Regions from separate parts of the Alkalihalobacterium alkalinitrilicum genome, predicted to be linked through region 4. Evidence: riboswitches for the same ligand, from Rfam matches in the RefSeq annotation. Region 4 holds a riboswitch; each other region holds the start of a gene.
What was found. A riboswitch is a leader RNA that binds a small molecule or an ion and turns the genes downstream of it on or off. The one in region 4 is predicted to bind lysine.
Positions count from the first base shown of each region.

Region 1: linked by a shared signal. The riboswitch ahead of BK574_RS18735 (transporter substrate-binding domain-containing protein) and the one ahead of BK574_RS22615 (aspartate kinase) in region 4 are both predicted to bind lysine.
Region 2: linked by a shared signal. The riboswitch ahead of BK574_RS21025 (Na+/H+ antiporter NhaC family protein) and the one ahead of BK574_RS22615 (aspartate kinase) in region 4 are both predicted to bind lysine.
Region 3: linked by a shared signal. The riboswitch ahead of dapA (4-hydroxy-tetrahydrodipicolinate synthase) and the one ahead of BK574_RS22615 (aspartate kinase) in region 4 are both predicted to bind lysine.

Region 1 covers NZ_KV917368.1:3,840,652-3,843,868, reverse strand. Annotated here, with positions in the region: gene BK574_RS18745 (amino acid ABC transporter ATP-binding protein) at 1-15, opposite strand, end outside; gene BK574_RS18740 (amino acid ABC transporter permease) at 12-689, opposite strand; gene BK574_RS18735 (transporter substrate-binding domain-containing protein) at 740-1,543, opposite strand; lysine riboswitch at 1,651-1,832, opposite strand; gene BK574_RS18730 (M20/M25/M40 family metallo-hydrolase) at 2,041-3,217, shown strand, end outside.
Region 2 covers NZ_KV917368.1:4,342,782-4,345,998, forward strand. Annotated here, with positions in the region: gene BK574_RS21015 (dihydrofolate reductase) at 1-270, shown strand, start outside; gene yunB (sporulation protein YunB) at 449-1,303, shown strand; lysine riboswitch at 1,504-1,676, shown strand; gene BK574_RS21025 (Na+/H+ antiporter NhaC family protein) at 1,876-3,217, shown strand, end outside.
Region 3 covers NZ_KV917368.1:2,057,340-2,060,556, forward strand. Annotated here, with positions in the region: gene BK574_RS09515 (aspartyl-phosphate phosphatase Spo0E family protein) at 1-123, shown strand, start outside; gene BK574_RS09520 (YhcN/YlaJ family sporulation lipoprotein) at 345-935, opposite strand; lysine riboswitch at 1,105-1,292, shown strand; gene dapA (4-hydroxy-tetrahydrodipicolinate synthase) at 1,387-2,274, shown strand; gene BK574_RS09530 (DMT family transporter) at 2,372-3,217, opposite strand, start outside.
Region 4 covers NZ_KV917368.1:4,675,059-4,678,275, forward strand. Annotated here, with positions in the region: gene uvrC (excinuclease ABC subunit UvrC) at 1-1,743, shown strand, start outside; lysine riboswitch at 1,810-1,995, shown strand; gene BK574_RS22615 (aspartate kinase) at 2,103-3,217, shown strand, end outside.

The sequences.
Region 1 (3,217 bases), 830 kb from region 4:
CGTTACTTTAATCATGCTGCTTTCACCTCTTTTGAAACGTCTAATTTATTCTCAATTCGATTTAAGATCTTCGTGAAAATTAACACAAGAATTAAATAATACATTCCGACTACAAAATATGTTTCAAAAGGCATGAAGTTTTCCCCTTGAACTTGTAAGGCTGTATTGAATAAATCAGTAACCGCTATATAAGCGACTAATGAAGAGTCTTTCAAGCCAATAATAAACTGATTCCCTAGTGGAGGGATCGCTCGTTTCAGTGCTTGAGGAAAAACAACTTTCCTCATTGCTAAAGGATACGACATCCCAAGGGATCTTGCCGCTTCCATCTGACCTTTGTCAATCGATTGAATCGCTCCTCGAAAAATCTCAGCTATATAAGCACCTGAGTGTAGTCCAAGCGCCAATGCTCCAGCCGTAAAATTATCAAGTAGAATAATGTTTGAAATTCCGTAATATAAAAACATAATTTGGACAATTAAAGGCGTTCCTCGAATAACACCAATATAGGCATCCGCAATTATATTTAATATTTTACTAGATGATATTTTAAATAAAGCAAAAATAATTCCAATGACGGTTGCAATGACTAAGGACACCGCTGTAATACCGATCGTAATCCAAGCCGCATTTAAAAACGATACACCGTGTCTAAGGAAAATATCTAAAATACTTTCAAAAAAGCCCATATCATTTCCTCCCTCCTATTAAGAAAAAAAGGCACGTGAATCACGCACCCTTATTTCATAATGTTCTCATCAAACCATTTCATACTGATTTCTTCGTACGTTCCGTCTTCTATCATAGAAGCAATTGCTTCATTTATTTGATTGATTAATTCTTCATTACCCTTATTTACAGCAACCGCGATTAAATCTTCATTTAATAAGTCACCAACAGGCTTAATATCTAACCCACGCTCATTCATCGCTGATAAACCAACAATTTTATCAGTAATGACTGCATCAATTCGGCCAACCGCTAAATCTTGAAGTGCATTAACATCACTTGGATATCCTTTAATTTTGTCAGAGATCTCTTCAGCCATATCTCTCCACGTACTCGATTGGATAACACCGATCGTTTTACCAACTAAATCATCAGTAGATTGAATTTCCTCTTCCCCTACATTAACAAACACTTGAGCCCCAGAAATATAGTATGGGTTCGTAAAGTCTACTTGTTCCATTCTTTCCTCTGTTGCCGTCATACTTCCGATAATAGCATCATAATGGTTCGCTCGAAGTCCTTGAATAATTGTCTCCCAAGGGTTGGTTACAGGATTAGGTTCAAGACCAATACGTATAGAAATCTCTTTTCCAATTTCCACATCAAATCCTGTTAATTCTCCATCTTTAGTGAAGTTTAACGGTGGATATAAACCACTCATTGCAAATGATAGCTGCCCATCATTGACTAGTTTCACTTCTGCAGTTGTATGTTCTCCACTAATTTCTGTTTCTGCTGGTTCCGTACTTGAACCGCATGCACTCATTGCCATCATAGCAATCGCAGCAACTACTGCAAATAATCCTTTTTTCATCATATAGCCCCCTAATAATTTCTAAAGTAAGTTGAAGGCAGATTTGGACATAAAAAAAACACCATGATAATTATACGGTGCCAAGAATTTACCCGCATCTAGTAACCTTCTAAGATAGCTCTTCACAACCACTAATAGTTGTGACAGTTCTGCTTCTATTTGAAAGCAGCCCCAATTTTTATGTACAGGCTTACATAAAAATTTCGGCAGTTTATCCTTTCATTTGTTCTCATCGATTACCTTATCTCAAACAAAATTACTCTTATAAACCGCGACCTCTACCCCATCCGTTATGATTGATGAGGATTTATATTTAGTTTTACGAAATAATTATTAAGTAAATAAAGACATTATTCAAGAAAAGTTTTATGGAAAGATTTCCTTGGAAATAACAGCAGAAAAACAACTTGACTTCCAACCTTGTTTTATTATATCAATAAATAGATATTATATTAGATTAATATTTATTCAGTATATGATAATGAAGGAGTGCCTTTATGTTATCTTGTCGTGATGAAGTTTTATTTTTAACAAATCAGCTTGTAAATATAGAAAGTATCGTAAATTCAGATGGAGAAAAAGAAATTAGTCAAGCCATTTACACCTTAGTTTCCTCTTTTCCGTATTTTATTAAAAACCCAACATTTGTGACCAAGCAAAAAACAATAGATGATGAACAAGAAAGGTATAATGTAATTGCTTTTGTTAAAGGAACGAAAAAGAAAAGTGATAAAACGGTCATTTTAATGGGACATATGGACACAGTCGGAATAGACGACTTTAATCAACTCAAGGATAAGGCTTGTTACCCAGAAGAGTTGATGAAAGCACTCAAAACAGAAGATCTCCCTCCTATGGTAGAGAACCATTTAAACTCAGGAGATTACTTATTTGGTAGAGGCGTACTTGATATGAAAAGTGGTGTAGCGAGTCATCTATATCTTCTAAAATATTACTCTGAACATCCTGAGGAGTTAGAGGGAAATCTCCTTCTTGTCGTAGAATGTGATGAAGAAGATGGCTCTCACGGGATTTTATCAGCCTTAAAAGAATTAAAAAGCTTAAAAGATGAACATCATTTTGATTATGTTGCTGCTATCAATTCAGATTTTGTTTCGCCTCGTTATGAAGGAGATGTGAATCGGTATATTTATAAAGGTACAGTTGGGAAATTACTCCCTTCCTTTTTTATCACTGGTGCCGAAACACATGTAGGTTCATGCTTTGAAGGAATTGACCCGAATTTTATTGCAGCAGAGTTAACGAAACAAATTAGTTATAATCCAGAATTATGTAATGAAGCTTTCGGTGAAACGACAGTACCTCCTGTTTCATTAAAACAAATGGATTTAAAACCAACATACACCGTACAAACGGCTCTTTCTGCTTATGTTTACTATAATTTCTTTATCCATTCGTGGTCACCAAAAGATGTATTATCGCTATTAAAAGAACAAGCTGAAATCGCCTTTGACAATGCTCTAAAAGAATTTAAGAGCAAATACCAACAATTCAGTCAAGCAAGTAATCAACCTTACTTTGAATTCCCATGGAAACCTAGAGTATTTACGTACGAGGAAATGAATCAACTCTTAATCGAAGAATACGGTTATGAGTATGTAAACCATATGAGTGAATTTAAAGAAAAATTATTACTAGATACAGAATTAGATA
Region 2 (3,217 bases), 330 kb from region 4:
CATTCGATTGAAGATGTTCAAAAAGTGATCGATCATCATGATAAAGAAGTGTTCATTATCGGCGGGGCGGAAATTTTCAAAGAAGCCTTTCCGATCGCTGACAAGCTCTACATCACTCATATTGATGAGGAATTTGACGGTGATACGTTTTTTCCAGAATTCAACTTGAGCGACTGGCATGAGGTATCGCGAGAAAAAGGGATGAAGGATGAGAAAAATCCATATGATTACTATTTTTCGGTTTACGAAAAGAAGAGAAATACACAGTAAGCTTATATAATTGATGAAGGCGCCAAACAAGCAGCGGCACACCTGCCAATTACATGAATGTATTCCAATAAAATTTAACAACGATCTCTATTACTTAATGAAAATAAGGTTGTCCCATTAAAATTAAGGTCAAGGCCGTCCCCCTTTTGCATATATTTTTGCAAAGGGGGTTTTTAGAGTGGTTCGTTTTAGACAGCGTGGGGTATGGAAAGGCCCTCTCCTTAAAAGAAAAAGAGGGAACGGTTTCCTCTTTAATCAAAACAAAGGGAGTATGAAAGGTCCGCTTCCATTTCGTTATGTTCTGCTATTATCTTTTGTTATTTTTATAGTTCTCACCGCACAAGGTTTATGGCTAGTAGAAAAAGGAATTCGGCCGACGCTTATTCACATTGCGAAGACAGAAACACAAGTATTAGGTACAGAAGCCATTAATGATGCGATTTCTAAAAAAATTGTAGAACAATTAGATATGGATGAACTACTGATCATTGAGAGAGATCAAAATGGAGATATTACGTTAATCACATTTAACTCTTCGATTGCTACAAGAGTCATGTCAGAAGCAGTACAAAGGGTGCAAAAGTATTTACGTTTGATGGAGCAAGGAAGAGTTCATGAACTTGGTCTTCCGGATGGTGTGGAAGTAGAGTTTAACGAAGAAGTGTACACGCAAGATGGAATTATTTATACAATCCCTTTAGGGCAAGCGACCAATAACGCATTATTAGCTCATTTAGGACCGCAAATTCCTGTACGATTTACCGCAATTGGGGATGTAAAGGCTAATATGAGGCATGAAGTCGAGAACACAGGTATCAATAATACGATGTTATCTTTGTATGTTGACCTTCAAGTCGATGTCAAAATCGTTATTCCATTTGCAACCGATATGGAAGTCGTTAAGACATCCATTCCTATTGGTATGACGTTAGTTCCAGGGAAAGTTCCCGAATATTACAATGTCGGTGGAACAGGTCCTGCACCTACGTTTATACGAGAATCTGATATTCAAGATGCTGTGAACAATCAGTGATTGTTGAGAAAGGGTGAATTCTTTATATCACGATACCTTGTTCTGTTTGCGAGATGTGTATGACTAAGAGTTCACTCTTTTAAAAAATAGAGCTTTACTTATCCTAACTTTTAGAAAAAATTACAATTGGCGTTTTACTAGAATAATGATATACTATAGCGTGGTTAAAGGAAAGTGAATAATTACACCTCATCAGTGTACGATGAGGTAGAGGCGCAAGTGCCATTAGTAGTCAGTTGGAGGATGACAACTGGGAGGATTGACGAAAGGGAAACTTGCCGAAGTGAAGGATTGCGTCTACAAACCTTTGCTGGGGTTACATTGAATAAGTGTAACACTGTCACAGTAGGTACTGTGGAGAACTACTTTAGTTGATGGGGAGCCAGAAACTGTTTATTCGAGAGGCTTACTCAAAAAAAGAGTCACCATTTCAACTGTGAAGTGAGTTGGCGCTTAAGAGTAGGCCTTTTTTTGGTTCCATTTCAAAAACAATAAAGGAATAGAACGACATCGATTTTCGCCACCTTGACGTAAAATCGTGTTTGTTTATCCAAACAATAGGAGGCTGTCAGATGGAAGCATCAATTTGGTCATTAATTCCTCCAGTCCTAGCGTTAGTTATGGTTATTTTGACGAGACGTGTATTAATTTCGCTCGGGACAGGAATTATTGTCGGTGCGTTATTACTGAACGGATTTGATCCGATCGGGAGCGTAACGCAAATATTTAGTATTATTGCTGCTATTTTTTACGTGGATGGAGCAATCAATGATTGGGAACTTTATATTATCTTTTTCTTATTATTACTAGGAATGCTGGCTTCATTAGTCGCACTTTCGGGTGGAAGTCGTGCCTTTGGCGAATGGGCATTAAAGCGTGTAAAAACAAGAGTTGGCGCACAATTAGTAACGGTTGTTTTAGGTATTATTATTTTCATTGATGATTATTTCAATAGTTTAACGGTTGGTAATGTGAGTCGTCCGTTAACAGACCGTCACCGGATTTCACGTTCAAAATTAGCGTATCTCGTAGACTCAACAGCTGCACCAATGTGTGTTATTTCACCCATTTCAAGCTGGGGAGCATTTATCATTACGATTATCGCAGGAATTTTAGCTACACATAGTGTTACGCAATACGAGGCACTTCAAGCGTTTTTACTTATTGTACCCATGAACTATTATGCGTTATTTGCGGTGTTGCTTGTATTAGCAGTAGCCTTGCTTAAACTAGATTATGGTGCAATGAAAAAGCATGAAACATTAGCAATGGAAACAGGAGAGGTTTTCGATAAAACAAAAGGAACACCTCCTGGGGAGAATATGGACGTTCAACCTGTTGATAATGGCAAAGTAAGAGACTTAGTTCTGCCGATTGTAACCTTAATCATCGGTACGGTTCTTTTTATGATCATTACAGGGATACAAGGGACAGAAGGCGATGCAACGGTTCTTGAAATTTTTGAAAATACAGATGTTGCAGCGGCTCTTGTTTACGGTGGTTTACTAGGTTTAGCTGTTGCTGTTATTTTAACGATGATGAAAAAAGTGTCTGCACGTGATTTTGGTGTTGGATTATGGGCTGGGATTAAATCCATGTTACCTGCCATCTACATTTTAATTTTCGCATGGACGATTATTGAGATTATCGGTGATCTTGGTACGGGAGAGTATTTAGCATCCTTGATTGACGGCAATATTCCTGTTGCTCTTTTACCTGTGATTGTTTTTATTATTGCGGGTGCAATGGCCTTTTCAACAGGTACATCTTGGGGAACGTTCGGGATGTTATTACCTATTGCAGGGGATATCGCAGCCACGTTAGATATTACAATGTTATTACCGATGCTTGCAGCTGTATTAGCGGGAGCGATCTTCGGGGACCATTGTTCACCGATTTCAGATACAACGATCT
Region 3 (3,217 bases), 2.6 Mb from region 4:
GTTATATTAGCTGAAAAGTATGGTTATACTTCAGAAGCCACTGTAAAATGTAGTCAAGAGTTGGACAAGCTTTTAAATTTAGCTCAACAAACATCATCTATTGAAATAAAAATCGCAAAGTAACTTACCAATTTTTGTTTGTCTAATCTGATCACTATTAATGGTTATAAAAAAAGGAATAATCACACTGTGTTGATAAAGTTAAACCAACATGGTCAACTTGAAAAAAAGAGACTTATTTGAAAAGAGCCTGATAAAAAAGTGCCAGGTGTGCTCAAACACATCGTAGTTTTTACCGTACTCTAATGTGATTGAGGTGTCTGGACACTTATTAAATCAGACTTTTAATTTATTACTTTACCTCTCTCAAATGGCCGTTGAAGAATCCTTCCAAAATCTTGTAAATAGTTTCGAGCATCAATTCCTTCCTCATACGGCGCTCCATTTCTTAAAGTTTCAAGTTGTCTTTGAAATTCTGTAAATGCTTCATCATCATTGATTACACGAACTTCTGCATCATTAGCAACTTGTTCATAAACAGTTTCTTTTACTTTATTTTCAATATCCTCGTTCCAATCTTTTGTCGTATACACCCCAACTAAAATAATTCTACTTTGAATATATACATGAGCATCTTCCACTTCTTCTAATTGCAAAATTTGTCGAGTGAGAGGTCGATTACCTGTCGTCAACTCAATGTAGTCGACATTGTCTGTTCTCGTATTTGTTCCATGCCCTGTATTACTTCTAGAAGTAATTAATTGTCTACTTTCCAATGGGGTTCTCCCATTAATCGCCATTTTGGGGTCCAACTCAGGAACTTGTTGCTCTTCCTGTATTAATTGTTGATCTTGTGCGCCCATCCCAGGTGTACAACCTGTAATAACGACTATAACAAACATACATGTCAAAAAGCAGAAACATACTTTTTTCACGGTACACTCCCCTTTCTTTTATTATCCTGTAATTTTTATCTTAATATTAATCCTGTAAACTAAAGGAAAATAATAAAACTAAAAGAATTTTAACGATAACCATTGCAATCAATTCTACAATTTGTTAATGTAGACACAACAAATGAATATTCTTTACTTCTTAACACGAAGTGAGGATAGAGGTGCAAAGACCATAAGTAAGCAATGGGAGGAGGATGAGCTCTTTTGATCATTGTTGAAAGGGGGATTTGCCGAAGCCTAAAGTGCTCATATCGCTAAAGGCTGGTTCTGTATTGAATAAATGCAGGACTGTCATATAGTACCTAGTACCACACTATATGGAGAGCTATCTTACGCAGGAACAAGATCTAATTGTCATTCCTAGCAACAATGAGCAGCTCTCATTGTTGCTTTTTATTGTAATCAGAAATGCACTAAGGGGGAAAATATAATGAATTTTGGAAAAGTTTTAACCGCGATGGTAACACCGTTTGATGTATATGGCAATATCGACGTTCAAGCTACAGAACAATTAGTAAATCACTTAATTTCTAATGGAACGGATGGACTTGTTGTAGCGGGCACGACAGGGGAATCACCAACATTATCAACCGAGGAAAAGCTAACCTTATTTAAGCAAGTTGTTGAAATTACAAATGGTCGAGTACCAGTCATTGCTGGTACAGGATCTAATAACACTGCAGAATCGATTGAATTAACAAAACAAGCAGAAGAAATTGGTGTCGATGGTATCATGCTCGTTGCCCCTTATTATAATAAACCTTCTCAAGAAGGGTTATTTCAACATTTTAAAGCGATTGCGGAACAAACAAAGCTACCTGTAATGATCTACAATATTCCTGGACGTAGCGCAGTCAATATTTCAGCAGACACTACAATTCGATTATCACAAGTTCCAAATATCGTTGCTACAAAAGAAGCTAGCGGTAATTTAGAAGCGATGGCAAAAATTATCTCTGAAACAGACACTAATTTTAGCTTGTACAGCGGAGATGATAGCTTAACATTACCAATTTTATCAATTGGTGGAACTGGAATCGTTTCAGTATCATCTCATATTATTGGAAATGAAATGCAAAGTATGGTCACTAGTTTCTTAAAGGGTAATATATATGAAGCTGCTGAACAGCATCGCCAATTATTACCGATTATGAAAGCTTTATTTACAGCACCAAATCCAACACCTGTTAAAACAGCGTTAAATATGAAAGGAATTACTGTCGGCTCAGTTCGTCTTCCTCTTGTACCATTAACAGAAGAAGAACAACAGCAACTGCAAGCAACTATATTCCCAGAAGTATCCTACAACGTAGGGTAAAAAAGAAAAGCGGAAAAACCATTGTAGGTCTCCGCTTAACATCTTCATCTTATGAAAAACCGATGAGCGACATTGTAAAATGTCGTTCATCGGTTTTTTAACCCGCCTTTTGAACGGCTTGCTTTTTGTTATTAATTTTTTTCCTGATGTACTCATCAATGAAACCAGTTCCTAATAAAACACCTAGCACAATAAAAATAAAGCCTGTCAATTGCAATAATGTAATTTTTTCGCCTAACCATAGCGCTGAAAAAACTAATCCAAAAAAAGGCACAAAATTATTGAAGACAGCTGTCTGACCTGCCCCAAGTTGATGAATTGCCGCATTAAATAGAAAATGACCAAGAGCTGTCGCTACAATCGATGAAACTAAAAATATTCCCCAAATCCACCCCGTTAGTTCGAACATCTCCTTCGTCCCTGTTGGTTCAATAAAAAGACTAATAATAAACATGAAACTAGAACCGACTACAAGCATAACAGCAGTCATCACTCTCGAATCAAGCGTATTCGTTCCTTTCTTAATATAAATAAAAGAAACTGCCTGAACGAACATCGCCATAAAGATAGCAACATCACCAGAATTCACCGCTGTAAAACTTTCCCCGCTTTGCAAAATAATCGAACACACCCCAAAAAATGCGAGCACGATTCCAACAACTCTTAGTCGTGTTAACGAATCCTTTAGCATAAATGACGCCAAAATGGACGTTGTCAGCGGCAATAAGGCTAAGATTAATGCTCCATTCGAAGCGGTCGTTGTTGTTAATCCCCATGCTAAGAGAATATGGTGTGAACTCACTCCAAAGATCGTTGCTATGAGAATATACTTCCATTCTTGTTTCGATATCTTTCTTAGTCTTTTTATTAAAATACAAACAGAAAGCGCTACGACGCCAGCTAGTAATACACGTAAAGATGTCATCGTAATAGGGGGAAAGAC
Region 4 (3,217 bases):
CCAGGATGTTATTTAATGAAAGATCGTCAAGGGACGATTATATATGTTGGTAAAGCAAAGGTCCTTAAAAATCGAGTACGCTCATACTTTACTGGAACACATGATGCGAAAACACAACGGCTCGTAAGTGAAATAGCCGATTTCGAATATATTATTACATCATCTAATATTGAAGCACTCATACTGGAAATGAATTTAATCAAAAAACACGAACCTAAGTATAACGTAATGCTGAAAGATGATAAATCGTATCCGTATTTGAAGATTACGTCTGAAGAGCATCCCCGCTTAATTACGACACGTAATGTAAAAAAAGATGGAGGAAAATATTTTGGACCATATCCAAATGCAGGGGCAGCTACTGAAACAAAAAAGCTACTAGATAGGCTTTATCCTTTGCGAAAATGTAGTACACTACCAGACCGAGTTTGTCTTTATTATCATATTGGTCAGTGTTTGGCCCCATGTGTTCAGGAAGTAACGAAGGAACAAAATCAAGAAATGGTTCATGAAATTACAAGGTTTTTAAAATATGGACATGAAGCTGTCAAAAATCAATTGTTCGATAAAATGAATAAAGCAGCAGAAGAATTAAATTTTGAACGAGCTAAAGAGTTAAGAGATTTGATTCAACAAATGGAAATGGTCATGGAAAAACAAAAGATGTCGATCAATGATAAAGTCGACCGTGATGTATTTGCTTATGCGTATGATAAAGGGTGGATGTGTGTTCAAGTCTTTTTTGTGAGACAAGGGAAGTTGATCGAAAGAGATGTTTCCATTTTTCCATTCTATCAAGATCCACTTGATGACGTATTAACCTTTATTGGGCAATTTTATTTAAAAAAAGATCATGTGAAGCCAACAGAAATTCTCGTGCCTGAAGAAATTGAAGCTGACTTAGTTGAACAATTACTTTCAGTAAAGGTCGCGCAACCGAAAAAAGGAAAAAAGAAAGATCTCTTAAATTTAGCGACCAAAAATGCAGAAGTAGCACTAAAAGAAAAATTTACACTTATTGAAAGAAATGAAGAACGAACGATTAAAGCTGTTGAAAATTTAGGGAAAGCCCTCGGAATTTCAACACCTTATCGAATAGAAGCGTTTGATAATTCGAATATTCAAGGAACCGACCCCGTATCTGCGATGATTACTTTTGTCGATGGAAAGCCGAGTAAGAAGGATTACAGAAAGTATAAAGTAAAAGACGTTGAAGGACCTGACGATTATGCATCCATGCGAGAAGTCGTTTATCGTCGGTATTTGCGTCTTTTAAAAGAGAATGGTCCATTTCCTGACCTTATTGTTATTGATGGCGGAAAAGGACAAATTTCAGCCGCACAAAGTGTTTTAGAAGATCAATTAGGATTAACGATACCAGTGTGTGGTTTAGCGAAAGATGAAAAACATCGAACTTCTCAGCTACTAATGGGTGATCCTCCCGAAGTCGTTCCTTTAAAAAGAGATAGTCACGAATTTTATTTATTGCAGAGAATACAAGATGAGGTCCACCGGTTTGCAATAACATTTCACCGACAGGCTCGAAGTAAAACCCTTTTTTCATCTGTACTGGATGATATTCCAGGTGTAGGAGAAAAGAGACGAAGAAAGCTTTTGAAACACTTTGGTTCCATAAAAAAAATGAAAGAAGCAACGATAGAAGAATATAAAAAAATAGCCATCCCAGAAAAAATCGCTACCGAAATTTTACGTGTATTGAATAGTAACGATCAGAAAAAGTAATTGTCATATCGACTTTATTCTGCTAGAATAAGAACAACTAAATATACCGAACTTCTAATTAATTGAAGTGGTGGTAGAGGTGCGAAAACCAATAGTAAGCAAAGTGAGGGTGATGAGTTCAAAGACCTTTGCAGAAAGGGGAATTCGCCGAAGTGTTGAGAGTTACATCGCTCTTAATGCTGGACCTGTATTGAACAAGTGCAGGGCTGTCACGCAACCAACCCAAAAGTTGTGTGGAGAACTATCTCACGGAGCAAGGGAACAACTATTACCTTCTGGTATTCCAAGCAACGGTGAGGACTTATCCTTTTCTGTTGCTTTTTTTGTTTTCTTTCTCCCTAAATGAAAGGATGAAAAACATGTCAATTATAGTACAAAAATACGGTGGGACATCGGTTGGTTCTGTAGAACGAATCGAGCATGTTGCTGGCCGTGTGGCAAAGACGGTAGAACAAGGAAATCAAGTTGTTGTCGTAGTGTCTGCGATGGGTAAAACAACGGATCAATTAGTGACGTTAGCATCTGAAATATCAGACAAGCCGAGTAAACGTGAAATGGATATGCTGTTAACAACAGGGGAGCAAGTGACCATTTCTTTATTAGCTATGGCTCTTCAACAAAGAGGACTAGGAGCTATTTCAATGACCGGGTGGCAAGCTGGTATTGTAACAGAAGAAAACCACGGAAGCGCTCGGATTATCGATATCCAAACTGAGAAAATGGAAACTCAGCTTTCTTTAGGGAATGTGGTTATTGTCGCTGGATTTCAAGGATCTTCAGAACATGGAGAAATTACGACGCTAGGCAGAGGCGGTTCGGATACGACAGCCGTTGCGTTAGCCGCAGCATTGAAAGCAGAACGATGTGATATTTATACGGATGTAACAGGGGTATATACGACAGACCCTCGTTATATTGATGAAGCTAGAAAGTTACATTCAATTTCTTATGATGAAATGTTAGAAATGGCTAACTTAGGTGCGGGTGTTTTACATCCGAGAGCTGTCGAGTTTGCAAAAAATTATCAAGTGAAGCTAATGGTTGCTTCAAGTATAGTTGAAGAAGTAGGAACCTTAATCGAGGAGGAAGTTTCAATGGAACAAAATTTAGTCGTCCGTGGAATTGCATTTGAAAATGACGTAACGAAAATTACAGTTTCAGGTTTACCAAACGAAATAGGAACATTGTCCGACGTGTTTACATTATTATCAAACCATGGAATTAATGTAGATATTATTATACAAAATCAAATTGCTGAACAAAAATCAAGTGTTTCGTTTTCGACGAGTCGCTCATCGTTAGAAGAGACTTTATCTGTACTGAAAAAGCACCAAGAGGAACTTCAATTTGAAGAAGTAGTACATGAAGGGGATTTGGCCAAAGTGTCGATTATCGGTTCTGGGATGATTTCAAATCCTGGTGTAGCAGCGCAAATGTTTAAAATTTTAGCTGAACATGAAATTTTAATTAAAAT